Regions from separate parts of the Kitasatospora sp. NPDC007106 genome, predicted to be linked through region 1. Evidence: riboswitches for the same ligand, from Rfam matches in the RefSeq annotation. Region 1 holds a riboswitch; each other region holds the start of a gene.
The links. Region 1 has a riboswitch for thiamine pyrophosphate ahead of thiC (phosphomethylpyrimidine synthase ThiC). Riboswitches for the same ligand answer to the same signal wherever they lie in the genome.

Region 1 (7,025 bases):
GGCCCTCGATCATCACCTGGACGTTGCGCTCGCGGGCGATCCGGCCGAGCTCGCCGAGCGTCTGCAGCTCCGCGAACTGGGCCTCGTCGTTGGCGTCCGCGATCGACCCCGGGCGCAGGCCGTCACCGAGCGAGAAGGTGACGTCGTACGCGGCGAGGATGTCGCAGAGCTCCTCGAAGTTGGTGTAGAGGAAGTTCTCCTCGTGGTGCGCCAGGCACCAGGCGGCCATGATCGAGCCGCCGCGGGAGACGATGCCGGTCTTGCGGCGGGCGGTCAGCGGCACGTAGCGCAGCAGCACGCCGGCGTGCACGGTCATGTAGTCGACGCCCTGCTCGCACTGCTCGACGATGGTGTCGCGGTAGACCTCCCAGCTGAGGTCCTCGGCCCGGCCGTCGACCTTCTCCAGCGCCTGGTAGAGCGGCACGGTGCCGATCGGCACGGGGGAGTTGCGCAGGATCCACTCGCGGGTGGTGTGGATGTTGCGGCCGGTCGAGAGGTCCATGACGGTGTCGGCGCCCCAGCGGGTCGCCCAGGTCATCTTCTCGACCTCCTCCTCGATCGAGGAGGTGACCGCGGAGTTGCCGATGTTGGCGTTGATCTTCACCAGGAAGTTGGTGCCGATGATCGCCGGCTCGACCTCGGGGTGGTTCACGTTGACCGGGATGACGGCCCGGCCGCGGGCGACCTCGTCGCGGACGAACTCCGGGGCGAGCCCCTCGCGCAGCGCCACGAACTCCATCTCGGGCGTGATCACGCCCTGCTTGGCGTACGCGAGCTGGGTGACGGCGGCGCCGGCCCGGCCGCGCAGCGGGCGCCGCGGGCGGCCGGGGAAGACCGCGTCGAGGTTGCGGAGGTTCCCGCCGCGCGGCGAGGTGTGCTTGATGCCGTCGTCCTCGGGGCGGGCCTCGCGGCCCTCGTACTCCTCGACGTCGCCGCGCTGGCGGATCCAGGCGTCGCGCAGGGCGGGCAGGCCGCGCCGCACGTCGGGCTCGTAGGAGGGGTCGGTGTACGGGCCGGAGGTGTCGTACAGCGGGACGGTGCGGCCGTTGGTGAGGAGGACCTCCCGGTAGGGCACCCGGAGGTCGGGGCGGCTGCCCTCGCGGTGGGCCTTGCGCCAGGCCGGGGTCGGGTAGCCGGTGGACGCGCTGCTGACGCCCCGGCCGGAGACAGACTGCGGCTGTGCTTCAAAGGTGGTCATGAGACCCTCTACTCCCTACGCCGGCATTACCCGGTCAGGTTCCTGCGGTCGGCGCAGCGGTCGGTCCGTGTACCGCGGACCCTTCAGCGCCCTCTCAGCCCGGTGCTCCGAGCTCCCGTTGGCTGCAGGCGGATGCCTGCAGCAAGACGTCAACACCGTAGCGGCAGCGTCGTGGCAGGTCCAGACGGGTTCCGGCCAGTGGACGGGCGCGGCAGACTGGCCGGCATGGTGGGCAGCACAGGGCGGGTGACCGGGCGGACGGGGCCGGGGCTGGTGGGCGAGGTGATGGTGTTCGTCCCCGAACGGCACGGGACGGAGGCCTTCCTCGCGTATCCGGCGGTGCCGGGCGAGGAGCTGGTGGTGGGCACCCCGGTGGTGGTCGTGGAGTACCAGCCGCCGCGCACGGTGTACGTCGCGGCGGTCCTTTGACGGAATCTTGACGCACTCCTGGGCGAAACACGGCCGCCGGGCCCTTCCCCGGCGATCACGACAGGCGCAGAATCTCCTGCTGCCGCCGGCTACCGCGCCTTCCTGCACACCAGAGCGCAGCCACGGGACACCGGCGTGCCCTGAAGGGGGAATCAGCCGATGTTGATCGGCATCGCGGGGGCCGTCGTGGCTTCCATCGTCGTCCTGGTCGTGCTCTTCAAGCTCATGTGGCGGGTCGCCGAGCCGAACGAGGCACTGATCATCTCCGGGTCCCGGCACCGCTCCGAAGGGGTCGCGGACGGGCTCGGGTTCCGTATCGTCACCGGGCGCGGCACGCTGGTGCTGCCCGGTGTCCAGGTGGTGCGCCGGCTCTCGCTGGACCTCAACGAGGCCGAGCTGGACGTCGAGTGCGTGACGTCGCAGGGCATCCCGGTGCACGTCAAGGGCGTGGTGATCTTCAAGGTCGGCGACGACCCGGTGTCGATCGCCAATGCCGCCCGCCGCTTCCTCGACCAGCAGAAGATGATGGGCCACCGGGTCCACAACGTCTTCGCCGGCCATCTGCGGTCCATCGTCGGCGGGTTGACGGTCGAGGACATGATCCGTGACCGGGAGCGGATGACCGGGGAGACCCGGGCCGCGTCCGGCAGCGAGATGGAGAAGCTCGGCCTGATCATCGACTCGCTGCAGATCCAGGAGATCCTCGACCCGACCGGCTACATCACCAACCTGGCCGCCCCGCACGCCGCCGCGGTGCAGCGGGACGCCCGGATCGCCGCCGCGGAGGCGGACCGCCGGGCCACCGAGGCCGAGCAGGAGGCGTTCGCCCGCAAGGCCGAGGCCACCCGCAACTCGGGTATCCAGCAGGCCGGTTACCAGGCCGAGCTGGAGACGGCGCAGGCCCGGGCGTTCCAGGCCGGTCCGCTGGCGCAGGCCGCGGCCCGGCAGGAGGTCGTCGTCCAGGAGACCAAGGTCGCCGAGCTGGAGGCGGACCGCAAGGAGCAGCAGCTGCAGGCGGACGTCCGCAAGCCGGCCGACGCCCGGGCGTACGAGACCCGGACGAAGGCGCAGGCCGACCGCGACGCCCGGATCTCGGCGGCCGAGGCGCTGGCCCGGGAGACCGAGCTGAAGGCCGCGGCCGAGGCGAACCGGGTGAAGATCGCGGCCACCGCGGAGGCGGAGGCCACCAAGGCCCGCGGTCTGGCCTCGGCCGAGGCCACCCGGGCGACCGGCCAGGCCGAGGCGGCGGCCGCGGAGGCCAAGGGCCTGGCGGCGGCCGAGGCGGCCCGTGCGCTCGGCCTGGCCGAGGCGGAGGCGATCAAGGCGCGGGCGTCGGCCCTGGCGGAGAACCAGGAGGCGGTCGTCGCCCAGCAGTTGGCGGAGAACTGGCCGGAGATCGTCCGGGCCGGCGCGGAGGCCTTCGGCAACGTCGAGCACATGGTGCTGCTGAACGGCGCCGAGGGCATGGGCGAGATGATGGCCAAGGCGCTCACCATGGGCGGCACGGGTCTCGGTCTGGCCCGGCAGTTGCTCGCCGCGATGGGCCAGCAGCATGCTCCGGCCGAGCCGGTGGCCGCGGCCGGGCGCACGGTGAGCCACGCCATCCCCGTCCAGGAGGGCGCGGAGGGCTGAGCACGGCAGCAGCCCGCCCGGCCGCGGTGTGCGGCGGGGCGGGCTGCTGCGTGTCCGGGGGCGGGCGGGGCCGGTTTCAGGCCCGGTAGGCCTCGGCGAGGGCGGTGAAGACGGCCTTGGGGCGGCGGACGCCGTCCTCCAGGGCGACCGCGCCGTACGAGCCGAGGTCGAGGTCGTGGGCCGGGTCGCCGGGGCGGTGCGGGGCGCGGTAGCCGGCCCAGGTGAACCAGAAGGCGGCGTCCACGCCCTCCTCCTCGAAGACCGGCAGCAGCTCCTGCAGGTAGCGCACCTGCTCCTGCTCGTCGCGGACGAGTCCGGCGCGGACGGCGGGCGGCTGCGCGGTGCGGTCGATCACGTCCCAGCCGAGGCCGCCGCGGTCGCCGGCACCGGCGTAGGTGCAGCAGCCGAACTCGGTGACGGCCACCGGCTTGCCGTAGGCGGCGTGGGCGCGCAGCTCGTCGCGGTAGCGGGCGGCGTTGTGGGCGTCCCGGTAGGCGTCGACGGCGACCAGGTCGAAGGGCGTCCAGTCGATCCGCTCCCAGACGCCGGAGGCGTAGGTGATCCGGCCGCCGAACGCGGCGCGGCAGGCGGCCGCGGTGTCGGCGAGGAAGGCGTCGAGGCGGGCGGTCACGGCGGGCACGGCCTGCCGGGTCCGAGGGCTGAGGAGGGCGGCGATCCGCTCGCCGAGGTCGGCGCCGGGCAGGAACCCGTCGGCGAAGAGGGTGAGTTCGCAGCCGAGGACGAGGACCACCTCGGCGCCGGCGGCCCGCAGCCGCTCGGCGCGGCGGGCGCAGTCCAGCAGGACGGGCCGCATGGCCCGCTCGTCCAGGCCGCAGGGGAAGGGCGCGAACCAGACCTCCAGGCCGTGTGCGGCGGCGTGCTCGGCGGCGAGGGCGATCCGCTCAGGGTCGGCGCCGGTGATCCGGACGGCCGTGCAGTGCAGGTCCTCGGCGATGCTGCGCATCTCGGCGCGGACCTCGGCCGGGTCGAAGTGCGGCCGGGAGGACTCCCCGTCGGGGGTGAAGCCGGTGTCGTAGTTGATGCCCTTGGCGCGCATGGCGGTCGGTCCCCGTGGTCGTGGTGCGGCGGCTGGTGGGTCGGATGCTCGGTGCGGATGCCCGGTGCGGGTGTGCGGGTCACTCGGCGTCGGCGACGACCTGGTGGGCGATCCGCTCGGCGACGACGTTGCCGGCGAGGATGCCGACGCCGATCGCGGCGACCAGGAAGACGGTGCCGAGCCAGGCCATGGTCTCCACCGGCAGGGTGTAGGCGCCGACGACCCGGGCGACGCACTCGGCGACCAGGACGGTGCCCCAGACGAGCGAGAAGGTGCGTTCCTGGCGGCGGAAGGCGGCCGAGCCGGCGGCCAGCCGCTCCCAGGCGGCGTCCCGGGCGGCGATGCCCTTGACGATGAAGGGCTTGAGGCCGGCGGTCATCAGCGGGCGGCGGCCGAAGGCCGAGACGATGATCGAGATGCCGATGATGCTGCTGATCGCACCGTCCTTGGCGAGCATCAGCCGCGGGTCGCCGCTGATCGCGGAGAGCGCGATGCCGGCGGTGTTGACGACCAGCATGAGCAGCGCGAGTCCGTTGAGGGTGCGCTCGCGGAGCAGTCCGGCGACGGTGCGGACGGCCGGGACGGCGCTGGAGAGCGCCAGCGAGGGCACCAGGCCGAGGCCGAGGGCGCTGTGCGCGGCGAAGTAGACGCCGAGCGGGACGGCGACGTCGACCGCGAGCGGCCTGAGCGCCGCCAGCTTGGTGGCGGTGGCCTCGCTGCGGCCGCTCTTCGCGGTCTGCTCGGCCTGCTCGGTCTGCTCGGTCGTGTCGATCGCCGCGGTGGTGGTGATGGTGGCCATGGTGTCCGCTCCCCGTTGTCGGTGGTGCCCTGTTCCCGATGCATCGAGAATCCCGTGGACGGGGGGTCGCCCGGCAGTGTCGGCCGCACCGGGATCCGCATGACGGATGTCACGGCCGCTTCCCAGCAGGGAGGTTTGGGGTGATCGCCGGTCGGTCCTGAGTACGGGTACTCAGGCCGTGGGCGCCCGCGCCCCGGCAGCATGGCGGACATGGACCTTCGATTCCCGAGCGTGGGCATCACCGCGGTGGGCGCCGGCCTGCCGGCCCGGGTGCTGACGTCGCAACAGCTCCAGGACGAGGTGGTGGCGGGCAGCGGACTCCGGCTCCCCGAGCGGATGCTCGAGAAGGCCACGGGCATCGTGACCCGCCGCTTCGCCGCCGACGACGAGTACGCCTCCACGCTGGCCCTGGCCGCCGCCCGGAACGCCCTCGACGGCGCCGGGTACGACCCGCTCGACATCGACCTGCTGGTGTACGCCTCCGCCACCCGGGACGTCTGCGAACCCGCCACCGCCCACCTGGTGCAGGCCGAACTCGGCTCCCGGGCGCACGCGTTCGACGTCTCCAACGCCTGCAACAGCTTCATCAACGGCATCGACGTGGCCCGCGCGATGATCCTCGCCGGACGCGCCCGGCGCGCCCTGGTGGTCACCGGCGAGACGCCCAGCCGGGCGATGCGCCGCGACCCGTCCGGTCTGGCCGACTTCCGGGACGGCTTCGCCGGCTACACCTTCGGCGACGCGGGTGCGGCCGTGGTCGTCGAGCCGGTCGAGCGCGGCGGGATCCTCGACGTGGAGACCGAGACGGCCTCCGAGCACTGGGCGGTCGGCGGGATACCCGGCGGCGGCTCGCGCCACCCGCGCGGCGACGAGTACAGCTACTTCCGGGGCGGCGGCAAGGAGTTGCGCGGCGTCTTCGAGAAGATCGGCGGCGACATCCTGACCCGGGTGGCGGCCCGCACCGGCCTCGGCTGGGACGCCTACGCCCGGGTGCTGGTGCACCAGGTGACGCTGCCCTACCTGGAACGCTTCGTGGAGCTCACCGGGGTGCCGGAGGAGAAGCTGGTGCTGACCGTGCCCGAGCTGGGCAACGTGGCCAGCGCCACCCTCGGCGTCCAGCTCGACCGGATCCACGGCGGACTCGCCTCCGGCGACAAGGTGCTGATGGTCGGCCTCGGCGGTGGCGTCAGCCTGATGACGATGGTCTGGGAGGTGCCGTGACCGCGCTCTGGGTGGTCGTCCCCGCGTACCGCGAGGAGGCCCGGATCGGCGGCACCCTGCGCGCCCTGGCCGCGCAGCGGGACACCGACTTCACGCTGCTGGTGGTGGACAACGCCTCGGACGACCGGACGGTCGCCGTGGTCGAGGAGTTCGCCGCCGGGGCGCCCTTCCCGGTGCACGTCCTGGTGGAGCCGGAGAAGGGCGTCGGCTGCGCCGTCGACACCGGGTTCCGGCACGCCATCGCGCACGGAGCCGGCCTGCTCGCCCGCACCGACGCCGACTGCCTGCCGGAACCCGGCTGGACGGCCGCCGCCCGCGCCGGGATGCTCGCCTCCCGCGGCCTGGTCTGCGGCCACATCACCGCCCGGCGCGACGAGCACGGGCCGGTCGGCCGCCGGGTGTTCCGGGCCCTGGTGGTGACGGGTGCCTTCTTCGGCCGGATCCGTCCCGCGCACCACCGTCGGCACGGCTTCCTGGTGCCCTACCGGATGCACGCGGGCAACAACATGGCGATCACCGCGGCCCTGTACGAGGCGGTCGGCGGGATGCCGCGCCGCCCCTCGCCGACCGACCGCACCTTCATCAACCGGGTCCGCCGGCACACCACCGCGATCGTGCAGCAGCGCGACATGGTGGTGCAGAACTCCACCCGCCGGATCCGCGCCTACGGCGTCCTCGGCACCGCCCGC
Region 2 (7,025 bases), on a different contig from region 1:
CGCGTAGGTGTCGTTGAACTCGCCCTCCTCGACCCGCAGCGCCAGCAGCGTCACCAGGGCGCCGATGCCGCCGGTGAGCAGCCGCCGGTCCACCTTCGGCAGCAGGTTGTGCACCGACATCGCCGTCGAGTACACGTTCGCGAAGGACTGGTCGGTCTCGCGGACCACCAGCACCAGCAGGAAGGCCCAGCCGGCCGCGACGCCGGTGAACGAGGAGAAGATCTTCGAGGTGTCGCCGCCGGACTGCAGCAGTGCGATCAGGCCGAGCACGTAGCACCAGACCTGCGCCAGCGAGTAGCCGGCGAAGGTGCCCCAGTACGCCGAACCGGGCGTGCGCGCGTGCCGGGTGTAGTCCGCGGCCAGCGGCACGAAGGAGATCGACACCGCGATGATCGCGTCGGTCGCCGGGAGGAAGCCGTCCCAGTTGCCCGCGCCCGGGTCGGGGAAGCCCTGCCGGCCCAGCTGGACGGTGAAGTAGACCATCGCCACGCCGACCGCGACGGCCACGTACTTGCGCAGCACCGCGATCGAGCCGAGCGGCCAGATGGTGAGCGCCGTGGTCAGCACGCCGGCCAGCAGCACGAACAGCCAGCGCCAGCCCTGGGTGCCCGCCACCGTCTGGGCGCCGCCCGCGATCACGATCAGCTCGAAGACGCCCCAGCCGATGCACTGCAGGATGTTCAGCACCGTCGGCAGGTACGACAGCCGGGTGCCGAACAGGCCGCGCAGCACCGCCATCGCGGGGGCGCCGGTGCGGGCGCCGATCAGCGCGGCGACGCCGAGCATCGCGGTGCCGATCACCGTGCCGGTGACGATCGCGGTGACCGCCGCCGCGAAGGACAGCTCGTGGCCGGCCGTGCCGAGCACGGTGGCGGCGCTCTGGAAGCCGATCAGGCTGACCCCGAGGTTGGCCCAGAGGGCGAACTGGGCGCGGAAGTCGAGCGTCCGCGGCGGGGCGGTGTCCAGCACGAGCGGCGCCTCGACGCGCCGGCCGGCCTCGACACCGGGAACAGGGGCAGGCGAAACAGCCGTCATGGCCGGTACTCCCTACGCCGGCATTACCCGGACAGGTTCAGGCGGTCAGCGCCCCCTCGTCCGGCCCGGACTCCGCCCGGCCGGTCGATCGGCGCACTCTCAGCCTGGAAGGTCCAAGCTCCCGCGTGTTCAGATGAGGACGACAGGCTAACGAACCCTGCCGCGCACGCCAAGGGCCGGAGGTTTCCGTTCCGCATCGCGGGACGGCGGCCCGCCGGCCGCGTGCCGCACCCCGCCTTTCGCGTTCCGCCGCAGGTCGGACGCATCCTGTCAGGGACGGCTAAGGATTCTTAGCCGTTCTTCAGAAGGCTCCTTACGGCAACCGAATCAGCCATGCGAAACACTATGGGCCAAGGATCTGTCAGCTATGGAGGTCGTCCGTGAGCAACGAGCACGCGAGTGGGTCCACCGGGCCGCAGGAGGAGCAGCTGCCCTCCGGCGAGCCCCGTACGGTGGGTCCGGCTCCTGACACCGCGGCGGCCCCGCCGCCGCCGGTCGTCGAGTCCGCGCCCACGCTCGCTCTCTCCAAGCTGAGCGAGCCGGCCCCGGCCGCGACCTCGTACATCGACGCCCCGCCGCCGGTCGTGCCCGCGGCCCCGGCCGCGCCGTCGTACCTGGACGCGCCGCCGCCGGCCGTCCCCGCCGGCTCCCCGTACGCCGACGTCCCGCCGCCCGCGGCGGCGGCCGCCCCGGGCCAGCCCCAGCCGCAGCCGGCCAACCCGTACGCGCCGCCCGCCGCGGCCACCGACCCGTACGGCACCCCGGCGGCCCCGCCGCCGGCCGGTCCCACGCCGCCCGGCGAGGCGCACCACCCGTTCGGCGCCGGCCACCCCGTCGGCGGCTGGGGCCACCCGGCCGGCGGCCCCGGCGGCACCGGCAACCCGGGCGAGCCCGGCGGCCCCGGGTACCCGTACCCGCCGGTCGGCGGCCCGGCCCCGCGCCGCAAGCGCGGCGGCCTCGTCGCCCTGATCGCCGCGGTCGCCCTGGTCGCCGGCGTGGCCGGCGGTGCCATCGGCGCAGCGGTCAGCGGCGGCGACAGCTCGGACGGCACCAGCCGGACGAGCACCACCGTCAGCGTCAGCGACAGCCGCAAGGTCACCGACCGCGCCCCGGACTCGGTCGCCGGCATCGCCGCCAAGGCGCTGCCCAGCACCGTCACCATCAAGGCGCAGGGCTCGCAGGAGTCCGGCACCGGCACCGGCTTCGTCTTCGACACCGAGGGCCACATCCTCACCAACAACCACGTGGTCGCCCCGGCGGCCTCTGGCGGCAAGCTCACCGTGAAGTTCTCCGACGGCTCGTCCTACACCGCCTCGGTGGTCGGCCGTGCCCAGGGCTACGACGTCGCGGTGATCAAGCTCGACAACCCGCCGAAGGACAAGCTCGTCCCGCTGCCGCTCGGCGACTCCGACAAGGTCGCGGTCGGCGACGCCACCATCGCCATCGGCGCCCCCTACGGCCTCGAGGGCACCGTCACCACCGGCATCATCAGCGCCAAGGACCGCCCGGTCGCCTCCGGCGACGAGACGGGGGCGCAGGCGTCCTACATGAACGCCCTGCAGACCGACGCCTCGATCAACCCGGGCAACTCCGGCGGCCCGCTGCTCAACGCCTCCGGCGCGGTGATCGGCATCAACTCGGCGATCCAGTCCAACACCAGCGGCAACGGCCGGGCCGGCTCCATCGGCCTCGGCTTCGCGATCCCGATCAACCAGGCCAAGTGGGTCGCCGAGACACTGATCAAGGACGGCCAGCCGGTCTACGCGATCCTCGGTGTGCTCCGCAACGACGACTACAAGGGCGACGGCGCCCAGATCCAGACCAACGCCGTCCAGGGCACCCCGGCCGTCACCCCGGGCGGCCCCGCCGACCAGGCCGGCCTGAAGCCCGGCGACGTCATCACCAAGCTCGGTGGCATCCCGATCGACAGCGGCCCGACCCTGGTCTCCGAGATCTGGACGCACAAGCCGGGCGAGAAGGTCGAGGTCGAGTACACCCGCGACGGCAAGGCCGCCAAGACCACCGTCGTCCTCGGCGAGCGCAAGGGCGACAACTGACCCCGCCCGGGGTCACCCGGCCCCGGAAACGGAGTGCACCGAACCCGCTCCGACCCGTTAGGCTGACCTCCGCCAGGAGGGTTGCCCGAGCGGCCTAAGGGAACAGTCTTGAAAACTGTCGTGGCCTCTGGTCACCGTGGGTTCAAATCCCACACCCTCCGCGTGTGAGGAAAGAAGTACCGGCTCAGGGCGGGTACCGGCTACGGCCGGTGCCCGCCCTCTGCGTTGGGCGGGGGCGGGGGCGGCCCCCGTTCGGGTCGTCCGCGTTGCCCGGGGCGGGGCGGGGCCGTCGGATGGAGGTGTGCCGTGCCCGTACCCGGTGCCGCGGAGCGTGCCGGGCCGACGACAGGAAACCGCTGCCATGTACGTCCGCACCCTCTACGCCACCGGCGACCCCGCCCGGATCGACGAAGCGCTCGACGCGCTCCGCGCCGAGGCCGTCGGCCTGCTCACCGACCGTCCCGGCTACCGCGGCTACGGCCTCTTCGCCGACCGGACGGTCGGAAAGATCGCCATGGGGTCCTGGTGGGAGAGCGAGCAGGCCCAGCAGGACAGCGACGAGGCGCTGAAGGCCCGCCGGGCCGCCCTGCTGGCGCCGTTCGCGGGCACGGTCACCGTCGACGTGTGGGAGGCCGCCGCCTTCAGTCCGCCGGCCCCGGCCGCGCCCGGCGCGGGCTTCCGGATGGTCCGTGCGGACATCGACCCGGCCCGGATCGACGACCTGGTCGAGCGGTTCCGCACCACGCTGCTGCCCGAGATGGGCCGGCTCGACGGCTTCGTCTCCGGCACCCTGCTGGTGAACCGCGCGGAGGGCCGCTCCTCGGTCGGCACGATCTTCCGCGACCGCGCCGCGCTGGAGGCCTCGCGCGCCCCGCAGGCCGCCCTGCGGGCCCGGAACGTCCCGGCGGCCGGGGTGACCGTCCGCAGCCTGGAGGAGTTCGAGGTGGTCCTCCTGGACCGGCCGGCCGACCACGGCTGAGCCCGCCCGCTCCACCGCACCGGCACTCCTGACCGCCCGTCAGGGGTGCCGATCGGTGTTCGCGCACCGTCCTTGCCGCGCCCGCCCGACGGGGGCAGAGTGCAGAGCGGACGGACGTGCGAGAGACGGAGGCTGCCGTGGGTGATCTGGTCGACCGGCTGGTGTCGGGGCTCCCGGAGGCGGCGGTCGCCGTCGATCCGGACGTGGTCGCCTCGTACGCCCACGACATGGCCGGGTTCTGCGAGGCCGGGTCGCCGGCCGTGGTGGTCTTCCCGGAGACCGTCGAGCAGGTCCAGCACGTGCTCCGCACGGCCACCGAGCTGCGGGTGCCGGTGGTGCCGCAGGGCGCCCGGACCGGGCTGTCCGGCGGGGCGAACGCCGTGGACGGCTGCATCGTGCTGTCGATGGTCAAGATGAACCGGATCCTGGAGGTCGATCCGGTCAACCGGCTCGCCGTCGTCGAGCCGGGCGTGGTGAACGCCGAACTCTCGCGGGCCGCGGCCGGCCACGGCCTCGCCTACCCGCCGGACCCGTCCAGCTGGGAGTCCTGCACCATCGGCGGCAACATCGGCACCGGCGCGGGCGGCCTCTGCTGCGTGAAGTACGGCGTCACCGCCGAGTACGTGCTCGGCCTCGACGTGGTGCTGGCGGACGGCCGGCTGCTGAGCACCGGCCGCCGGACGGCCAAGGGCGTCGCCGGGTACGACCTGACCCGGCTGCTGGTCGGCTCCGAGGGCACCCTCGGCGTGGTGGTGCGGGCGGTGGTCGCCCTGCGGCCCGCCCCGGCCCCGCAGCTCGCCCTGGCGGCGGAGTTCCCCAGCACCGAGTCGGCGAGCGCCGCCGTGTGCGCGGTGATGGCGGAGGGCCACGTGCCCTCGCTGATGGAGCTGATGGACGCGACGACCGTCCGCGCGGTCAACGCGATGGCCCGGATGGGACTGCCGGAGTCGACCCGGGCGCTGCTGCTGGTCGCCTTCGACGGCCCGGCCAAGGAGGCCGAGCTGGCCGAGGTGGCCCGGCTGTGCCGGGAGGCCGGCGCGAGCGAGGTCGTCCCGGCCGAGGACCAGGCCGAGTCGGACATGCTGCTGGAGGCCCGCCGGCTCTCGCTGCCCGCGATGGAGCGGCTCGGCACCACGATGATCGACGACGTGGCGGTGCCGCGCTCCCGGCTGGGCGAGATGCTCGACGGCGTCGCCGCGATCGCCGAGCGCCACCGGCTGACCATCGGCGTGGTCAGCCACGCCGGGGACGGCAACACCCACCCGGTGGTGATCTTCGACTCCGCCGATCCGGACGAGACCGCCCGCGCCCGGGCCTCCTTCGACGAGATCATGGCGCTCGGGCTGGACCTCGGCGGCACAGTCACCGGCGAGCACGGCATCGGCCTGCTCAAGCGGGAGTGGCTGGCCCGCGAGCTCGGTCCGGTCGGGTTGGAGCTCCAGCGGCAGATCAAGGCGGTCTTCGACCCGCTCGGCATCCTCAACCCCGGCAAGGCCCTCTGAGGACCTCGCCGGGCGGGGCGTGCGGATGCTCCCGCGCGCCCCCGGCGGACGCGGCAGGTGTGCGGTGAGCTGAGGACAACCGGCTCGACATCACGCTAAAGGGCGAAAAGGGTACGTCGAGCTATGCCTTTGTCGATTTGTTGCGGGAGTCTTCTCTCCGGCGGGCCCCGCCGACGAACCCGGCCACGGAGGACATGCATGGGGAGCTTCACCGCGCCGCACCGGATCTGCGCACCGGGGGCCGCCGCGGACTGAGCCGGTCCTCCCGGACGGCCGAGCAACACGGCCGCACCACCCGTCGGCGGGGGCGCCGAGCGGGGGAGCGGCCCGCGGCGCCCCGGGAGGACACCGGACACCAGGGCGCGGAAAGGGTCTCCGAAGCCCGACGGGCGGGCGGTGCCGAACCACGGCACCGCCCGCCCTCCTGCATTCCGTCCGTCCTCCGGGCGGGTGGGCCGCCGCCGGCGCCGTGCGGTCAGCGGCGCACCGTCAGCGGCGTGCCGTCAGGGTGGCCCCCACACTGGCCGCGACCACGCAGCCGATGCCGGCCAGCTGCACCCCGCCGAGCAGCTGCCCCAGCACGACCAGCCCGACCAGGGCGCTGACCGCCGGGTCCAGGCTCACCAGCACGCTGAACACCCGCTGCGGCATCCGCCGCAGGGCGGTCATCTCCAGCGCGTACGGCACCACCGGGAAGAGCAGTGCCACCCCGCCGACCGCGAGCAGCAGCAGGGCGGGCGAGGGCGCGGCGGAGAGCCCGTGCCAGGCCGGGGCCGCGCCGAAGGGGGCGACGGCCAGCGCGGCGACCGTGAAGGAGACGGCCAGCCCCTCGAAGCCCTTGAACACCGCGCCCACCTTGTCGGTGAACAGGATGTACCCGGCGTAGCAGGCGGCCGCGCCGAAGGCGTAGCCGAGGCCGACCGGGTCGAGGGCCGCGCCGCCGGAGCCCTCGCCGAGCAGGGTGAGCAGCACCACGCCGCCGGCCGCGAGCAGCGCCCACAGCAGGTGGCTCGCCCGGCGGGACAGCGCGATGGCGACGGCGAGCGGGCCGAGGAACTCGATGGTCGAGGCGGTGCCCATCGGCAGCCGGTCGGTGGCGCCGGCGAACAGCAGGGTCATCCCGGCGGACGCCAGCCCGAGCAGGACGGCCGAGACCAGGTCGCGCCGGCTGCGGCCGCGCAGCCGCGGCCGGGTGACGGCGAGCAGGACCACCGCGGCCACGGCCAGCCGCAGGAAGGTGGCCCCGCCGACGCCCAGCACGCCGAACAGCGACTTGGAGGAGGCGATACCGAGCTGGCAGGTGACCATGGCCGCCACACACAGCAGCGGCGCCGGGATCGATCCCAGGCGCCGCTGCGGGGTGGTGGTCCGTTCGGGACGGCCGGCCGGTGGCCGGTGCCGTTCGGTACGGGGGGTGCCCGTCCCCCCGTCCGGGGGTGCAGCGGCGGCGGG
Region 3 (7,025 bases), on a different contig from region 1:
GCCGGTCGATCGCCTCGACCTCGACCTGCCGGTCGGCCTCGAACATCTCCTTGACCGTCTGGCCGATCCGGACGTGGAACAGCCGCTGGTAGTTGGGCAGGCCGTCCAGGAAGAGGATCCGGTCGGTCAGCGTCTCCGCGTGCTTCATCTCGTCGAAGGACTCGTGCCGGGTGTAGGCGGCGAGCTTCGTCCAGCCGTTGTTCTCCTGCATCTTGGCGTGCAGGAAGTACTGGTTGATGGCGGTGAGCTCGGCGGTGAGCTGCTCGTTGAGGAACTCGATGACCTCGGGGTCGCCCTGCATGGCGTGCCTTCCTGATAGCCGTCCGTCGCTTGCCCGCATGGTGGCACTGGAGCGGGCATGGTTTCCAGTAAGTTCACACTTACCCCGGTCTATGGCTAATGTCCGATTTTCCGATGTGCGGGTTCGATGGAGGGGGCGTGCACGAGGGGCGCGCGACACGGACCGCCCGCCGTCTGCGACCATGGAGGCATGGGTCAGTACGAACCGGAACCACCGCAGCCGTCCGACCCGCGGCTCCCTCCCGGCCAGCGCCTCCAGCGCGGCTGGCCGGTGCTGCACTACGGGCCGGTGCCCCGCTTCAAGCCGCAGAGCTGGGACTTCCAGGTGTTCGGGGCGACCGCCTCGGCCGAGAAGCACCGCTGGGACTTCGAGGGCTTCCACGCCCTGCCGCGGGTGACCGTCCGCGGCGACCTGCACTGCGTCACCCGCTTCTCGATGCTCGGCAACGAGTGGGGCGGCGTCGCCGCCAAGACCGTCCTCGACCTGGTGCCGCCGGCCCCCGGCGTCACCCACGTCATGGTCTGGGCCGAGTACGGCTACAGCGCCAACCTGCGGCTCGCCGACTTCACCGACCCGCAGACCGTCTTCGCCACCCACCGCAACGGCGAGCCGCTCACCGTCGAGCACGGCTTCCCCGTCCGCCTCGTGGTGCCGCACCTGTACGCCTGGAAGGGCCCCAAGTGGGTCCGCGCGGTCGAGTACATGCGGGCCGACCGCCGCGGCTTCTGGGAGGAGCGCGGCTACCACAACCTCGCCGACCCGTGGACCGAGCAGCGCTACTCCTACCAGGAGGAGCCGGGCGACGGACCGCTGCGCTGACGGCCGCCCCCGGCTCCCGGCGACCCGCTAGAACAGCCCGAAGCTGATCACCACGGTGCTGCCCTGCGCACGGGGGGTGCCGGCCTTGGGCACCTGTGCGGAGACCTTGCCGGTGCCGAACAGGTTCAGCCCCGTGGCCTGCACCTTGAAGCCGGCGTCGGTCAGCGCCTTCGTGGCGTCGTCCTTGCTCAGGCCGACCACGTCCGGCACCGGCTGCATGCCCTTGCTGACCACCAGCGCGACCGGCGTGTTCGGGCTGACCGAGGTGCCGGCGCCCGGCTCCGCGCTGATCACCGAACCCTCGGGCACGTCGTCGTCGAACGCCTCCCGGGTCGTCCCCGGGGTCAGCCTGGCATCGGTGAGCGCCTTGCGGGCCTGCTCCAGCGGCAGACCCTCCAGCGGCGGCACCGCCACCCGGTCCGGCCCCTTGGACAGCACCACCTTCACCGGATCGCTCTTGCGGGCCCGGGCACCCACCCCGGGATCGGTGGAGATCACCTGCCCGGCCGTCACGGTCTCGCTGAACTGCTGGCTGAACGTGCCGCGCAGCCCCGACCTGTCCAGGGTCGCCACCGCCTGCGCCTCGGTCTGCCCGAGCACGGTCGGCACCGTCGTGTACAGCCCGTCCGAGAGCAGGTACGTCGCCCCGCCGACCAGCAGCAGCACCACCGCGATCACCGCACCCCAGATCAGCGGGGCGCGCGAGCGCGGCGGCCGCGGCGCACGGGGCGGCCGGGCCGGCACCGACTCGTCGTACGGCCGCGGCGGGGTCAGCAGGTCGGCCGGCACGTCCAGCACGCTGGTGCGCTCCACCGGGCGGTCCACCACCGCGGTGACCTCACCGGTCGGGTACTGCGGGGTCGGCCGGGTCGAGGCCGGCGGCTCGGCGTCCAGCTGCGCCGGGGTGAGCGCCCGGCGGGCCCGCTGCAGCGCGGCCAGCATCTCCACCGCGTCCCACGGACGGGCCTGCGGGTCGCGGGCGGTCGCGGCGGCCACTATGGCGTCCAGCTCGCGGCCCACCCCGGGGGCGGCCAGCGACGGCGCCGGGACGTCCTCGTTCAGGTGCCGGTAGATCACCTGCATGGCGTTCTCACCGGTGTGCGGCTTGGCGCCGGTCAGCATCTCGTACAGCAGGATGCCGGCCGCGTACACGTCGACCCGCTGGTCGGTCGGGCCGTCCTGGCGGATCTGCTCCGGCGCGAGATAGGAGACGGTGCCGAGCACCGTGCCGGTCGAGGTGGTGCTGGTGACGGCGTCGCCCGCGCCCTCCGTGCCGGTCAGCAGCCGCACCAGGCCGAAGTCCGCGACCTTCACCATGCCGCCGTCGGTGATCAGCACGTTCTCCGGCTTGACGTCCCGGTGCACCAGGCCCGCCCGGTGCGCCGCGCCGAGCGCCGCCAGCACCGGCTCCAGGATGTCCAGCGCGGCCCGCGCCGACAGCGCCCCGCGGTCGCGCAGCAGGTCCCGCAGGGTCCGCCCGGGCACGTACTCCATCGCCAGGAACACCGCCCGGCCGTCCGCGCCCTGGTCGAAGACGTTCACCACGTTCGGGTGGGACAGCCGCGCCACGGCCTTCGCCTCGCGGATGAACCGGCCGGTGAACTCGTTGCCGCCGTCGGCGGCCAGCGCCGGGTGCATCACCTTCAGCGCGACGACGCGGTCCAGCCGGGTGTCCGTCCCGCGGTACACCGTGGCCATGCCCCCGACGGCGATGCGCCGATCAACCCGGTACCGGCCGTCGAGCAGGGCACCGATCAGGGGGTCGTCGAGCGTCATGTCCACCCGAGGAGTGTAGGACGCAGGGGTGACCCCCGGCCCGGTACGGCGCCGCCTCCGGTGCGGTTGTGCCGATGTTGAGACATGCGATCGCGCCCCGGGGGCGGCCGAGTCGGGGGCGCGCGCGGGGGGCCGCCCTAGAACGCCGGGTGTTCGCGGGTGTCGAGGTGGGCGCGGCCGGCCATCTGGGAGGAGGCCTCGGCGTGGAAGCGGCGCGGGATGCGGCCCGCGCGGTACGCCAGCCGGCCGGCCTCGGTGGCCCGCTTCATCGCGTCCGCCATCAGCACCGGGTCCTGAGCCCGCGTCACCGCCGAGGCCAGCATCACCCCCGAGCAGCCCAGCTCCATCGCCAGCGCCACGTCGGAGGCGGTGCCCGCGCCGGCGTCCAGGACGACCGGCACGCCCGCGCCCTCCACGATCAGCTGGAAGTTGTGCGGGTTGCGGATCCCCAGCCCCGAGCCGATCGGCGACCCCAGCGGCATGATCGCCGCGCAGCCGACGTCCTCCAGCTTCCGCGCCAGCACCGGGTCGTCGTTGGTGTACGGCAGCACCGTGAAACCGTCGTCGACCAGGGTCTCGGCGGCGTCCAGCAGTTCGATCGGGTCGGGCAGCAGCGTCCGCTCGTCCGCGATCACCTCCAGCTTCACCCAGTCGGTGCCGAGCGCCTCGCGGGCCAGACGGGCCGTCAGCACCGCCTCGCCGGCGGTGAAGCAGCCCGCCGTGTTGGGCAGCACCCGGATCCCGTTGCGGGTCAGCACGTCGAGCACCGACCCCTGGGTCGAGGCGTTGACCCGGCGCATCGCCACCGTGGTCAGCTCGGTGCCGGACACCTGCAGCGCCTGCTCCAGCACGTCCAGGCTGGGGGCGCCGCCGGTGCCCATGATCAGGCGCGAGGTGAACGCCGTGCCCGCGATCGTGAACAGGTCGTCGGCCATCGTCAGCCTCCCTGGACGGCGGTGAGGATCTCCACCCGGTCGCCCGCGCCGAGCACGGTGGCCGGCCAGGCGCCGCGCGGCACCACGGCCTCGTTGACCGCCGCCGCCACCCCGGTGTTCGCGGCGGACACCCGGGCCACCACCTCGGCCAGCGTGGTGCCCGGAGGCAGTTCCTGCGGCTCGCCGTTGACGGTCAGGGGGACGGGCACCGGATCGGTGTTCAGCATGCGAGGGCCTTCGCGTGGAAACGGTCGGGGGAGAAGGGGGCGGCGAGCTCCGGGACGCTCCCGGTCGCCAGGTGCTCGCCGAGCAGGTCGGCGGTCACCGGCGTCAGCAGCACGCCGTTGCGGTAGTGGCCGGTGGCGGCGACCAGCCCGGGCAGCCGGGTCGGGCCGAGCAGCGGCGCGTTGTCGGGCGAGCCGGGCCGCAGCCCGGCACCGGTCTCCACCAGCGGCAGCTCGGTCAGACCCGGTACCAACTCGTGGGCGTCCCGCAGCAGTTCGTAGACCCCGCCGGCGGTCACCGTGGTGTCGAAGCCCTGCTCCTCGCTGGTCGCGCCGATCACCAGCTCGCCGTCCGCCCGCGGCACCAGGTAGATGTGCTGCCCGCGGACCACCGCCCGCACGTTGCGCGACAGGAACGGCCGGTACGCCTCCGGAATCCGCAGCCGCAGCACCTGGCCCTTCACCGGCCGCACCGGCGGCAGCACCCCCTCCGGCAGACCGGGCAGCAGATGGCTGCGGCAGCCCGCCGCCAGCACCGTCCGTCCGGCCGCGAGCTCGGCGCCGCCGTCCGTCCGCACCCCGGCCGCCCGGCCGTCCTCGACCAGCAGCTCGACCGCGGACTCCCGGTGCAGCACCACCCCGGCCCGCTCGCAGGCCACCACCAGCGCCCGGGCGAGGCGTCGCCCGTCCACCTGGTGGTCCCCGGTGACCAGCAGGCCGCCGCGCACCCCCGGCGCCAGCATCGGCTCCAGCCGGCGGCACTCCCGGCCGGTCAGCCACTGCGAGTCCAGGCCCAGCCGGGCCTGGAAGGCGTGCAACTCGCGCAGTTCCTCGCGGTCGTCCGCGTCCAGCGCCACCGCCAGCGTCCCGGTCCGCCGGTAGCCGGTGTCCAGGCCCGTCACTTCGGTCAGCTCGGCCGCGAACGCGGCGTACCGCTCGTTCGACGCCATGCCCAGGCGCAGCAGCGGCTCCTCGCCGTACTGCAGCTCCGTCACCGGCGCCAGCATGCCCGCCGCGACCTGCGCGGCACCGCCGCCGGGCACGGGATCGACCAGGGCCACGGCCAGGCCGCGCTGCGCCGCCCGCCAGGCGACGCCGAGCCCGATGATGCCGCCGCCGACCACCAGCACGTCTGAATGGGACCGTGCCACGTCGCTGATTCTCCCTTCGCCGGCATGACCCGGATCAGGTTCGGACGGTCGCAGGCCGCTCCAGCCCGCCTCTCAGCCCGGTGCACCGGGCTCCCGTGTGGTGTGCACCCACCATAACGCCGGGTGTCGCCGACCCCGAAAGGGCGTACACAGGCTGGACACCCCGGCCGATAGGGTGGCCGCCGTGGCAGAGCTGAACGGAACGGACCGCGTCCTGATCGCCGGCACCGGCATGGCAGGCGCCCAGTGCGCCCTCGCCCTGCGCCAGGGCGGCTTCCGCGGGACGGTCGCGCTGGTCGGCGACGAGCCGCACCGCCCGTACGACCGGCCGCCGCTCTCCAAGGACGTCCTGCTCGGCAAGAGCGACTCCACCGCCTTCGACATCGACTGGGAGCAGCTCGGCGTCGAACTGCTGCTCGGCCGCCGCGCCACCGGCCTCGAACCCGGCGTCCTGCACACCGACGCCGGCCCGCTCGCCCACGACGCCCTGGTGATCGCCACCGGCGCCGAGGCCGTCACCCTGCCCGCCGCCGCCGGCACCCGCATGCTGCGCACCCTCGACGACGCCCTCGCGCTGCGCGCCGACCTCACCCCCGGCACCCGGATCGCCCTGGTCGGCGCCGGCTGGATCGGCGCCGAGACCGCCACCGTCGCCCGGCAGCTCGGCTGCCACGTCACCGTCGTCGAGGCCGGCCCCGCACCGCTGCCCGGCGCCCTGCCCGCCGAGCTCGGCGCCCTGATGGCCCGCTGGTACGCGGACGCCGGCGTCGACCTGCGCTGCGGTACCGGCGTCGCCGCCGTCGAACCCGCCGGCCTGCTGCTCGCCGACGGCAGCCGGATCGACGCCGACCACGTCGTCGTCGGCATCGGCGCCCGCCCCGCCACCCGCTGGCTGGCCGGCTCCGGCGTCGCCCTCGACGCGGCCGGCGCCGTCCTGGTCGACGAGCGGCTGCGCACCGGCGCCCCCGGCGTGTGGGCGGCCGGCGACTGCACCTCCTACCCCTCGCACCGGTCCGGCACCCGGCTCACCGTCCAGCACTGGGACCACGCCCTGCAGTCCGGCGCCGCCGCGGCCGCCTCGCTGCTCGGCTCCGACACCCCCTACGACCCGGTGCCGTACTTCTGGTCCGAGCAGTTCGGCCGCATGGTCCAGTACGCCGGCCGGCACGCCGACGCCGACGAACTGCTGTGGCGCGGCAGCCCCGAGGAGCCGTCCTGGTCGGTGCTGTGGCTGCGCGGCGGCGCCGCCGTCGCCCTGCTCGCCGTGGACCGGCCCCGCGACCTCAACCAGGCGAAGCGGCTGATCGAGCGCGGCACCCCGCTGGACCGCGCCCGCGCCGCCGACCCGGCCGTCCCGCTGAAGGCCGCCGCGGCCTGAGCCGCGCTCACCCGGGGGTCGCCGCCCTCGGCGGTCGTCCGGTCACGATCCGTCATCGGTACCGGGCGGGCGGGGCGGGCTGCGTGCGCGCGGGGCCCGGCAGGTGGCAGTCTGGTGCCGTGAGTGAGATCGATCCCAAGATTGACGCCCTGGTCCCGGCCTGGATGTACCTGCCCGACATCTCCGAACTGTGGGGGGTGCAGGTCACCGAAGTCCGCAACATGGTGAAGGCCAACACCCTGCTGGCCGTCCGCCGCGGCGAGAACAGGTCGCTGCAGGTGCCCGCCGCGTTCATCACGCCGGACGGCCCGGTCAAGCACCTGATCGGCACCCTGACCGTCCTGCGCGACTCCGGCTTCAGCGACGAGGAGATCCTCGAGTGGCTCTTCACCGAGGACCCGTCGCTGCCCGGCAGCCCCATCCAGGCCCTGCACGAGAACC

Region 2: another riboswitch for thiamine pyrophosphate. It lies ahead of ABZ641_RS14115 (cytosine permease); the one in region 1 lies ahead of thiC (phosphomethylpyrimidine synthase ThiC).
Region 3: another riboswitch for thiamine pyrophosphate. It lies ahead of thiO (glycine oxidase ThiO); the one in region 1 lies ahead of thiC (phosphomethylpyrimidine synthase ThiC).

Annotation. Positions count from the first base shown of each region.
Region 1 covers NZ_JBEYFP010000055.1:9,619-16,643, reverse strand. The annotation lists gene thiC (phosphomethylpyrimidine synthase ThiC) at 1-1,198, opposite strand, end outside; TPP riboswitch at 1,194-1,325, opposite strand; gene ABZ641_RS08640 (hypothetical protein) at 1,424-1,627, shown strand; gene ABZ641_RS08635 (SPFH domain-containing protein) at 1,787-3,259, shown strand; gene ABZ641_RS08630 (hypothetical protein) at 3,336-4,316, opposite strand; gene ABZ641_RS08625 (VC0807 family protein) at 4,396-5,115, opposite strand; gene ABZ641_RS08620 (ketoacyl-ACP synthase III) at 5,326-6,336, shown strand; gene ABZ641_RS08615 (glycosyltransferase family 2 protein) at 6,333-7,025, shown strand, end outside.
Region 2 covers NZ_JBEYFP010000129.1:5,299-12,323, reverse strand. The annotation lists gene ABZ641_RS14115 (cytosine permease) at 1-1,035, opposite strand, end outside; TPP riboswitch at 1,028-1,170, opposite strand; gene ABZ641_RS14110 (trypsin-like peptidase domain-containing protein) at 1,416-3,092, shown strand; tRNA gene ABZ641_RS14105 (tRNA-Ser) at 3,168-3,253, shown strand; gene ABZ641_RS14100 (antibiotic biosynthesis monooxygenase) at 3,454-4,071, shown strand; gene ABZ641_RS14095 (FAD-linked oxidase C-terminal domain-containing protein) at 4,209-5,573, shown strand; gene ABZ641_RS14090 (EamA family transporter) at 6,063-7,025, opposite strand, start outside.
Region 3 covers NZ_JBEYFP010000029.1:21,493-28,517, forward strand. The annotation lists gene bfr (bacterioferritin) at 1-301, opposite strand, end outside; gene ABZ641_RS05720 (sulfite oxidase-like oxidoreductase) at 491-1,120, shown strand; gene pknB (Stk1 family PASTA domain-containing Ser/Thr kinase) at 1,148-2,896, opposite strand; gene ABZ641_RS05730 (thiazole synthase) at 3,034-3,831, opposite strand; gene thiS (sulfur carrier protein ThiS) at 3,834-4,058, opposite strand; gene thiO (glycine oxidase ThiO) at 4,052-5,206, opposite strand; TPP riboswitch at 5,201-5,313, opposite strand; gene ABZ641_RS05745 (FAD-dependent oxidoreductase) at 5,382-6,584, shown strand; gene ABZ641_RS05750 (Rv2175c family DNA-binding protein) at 6,704-7,025, shown strand, end outside.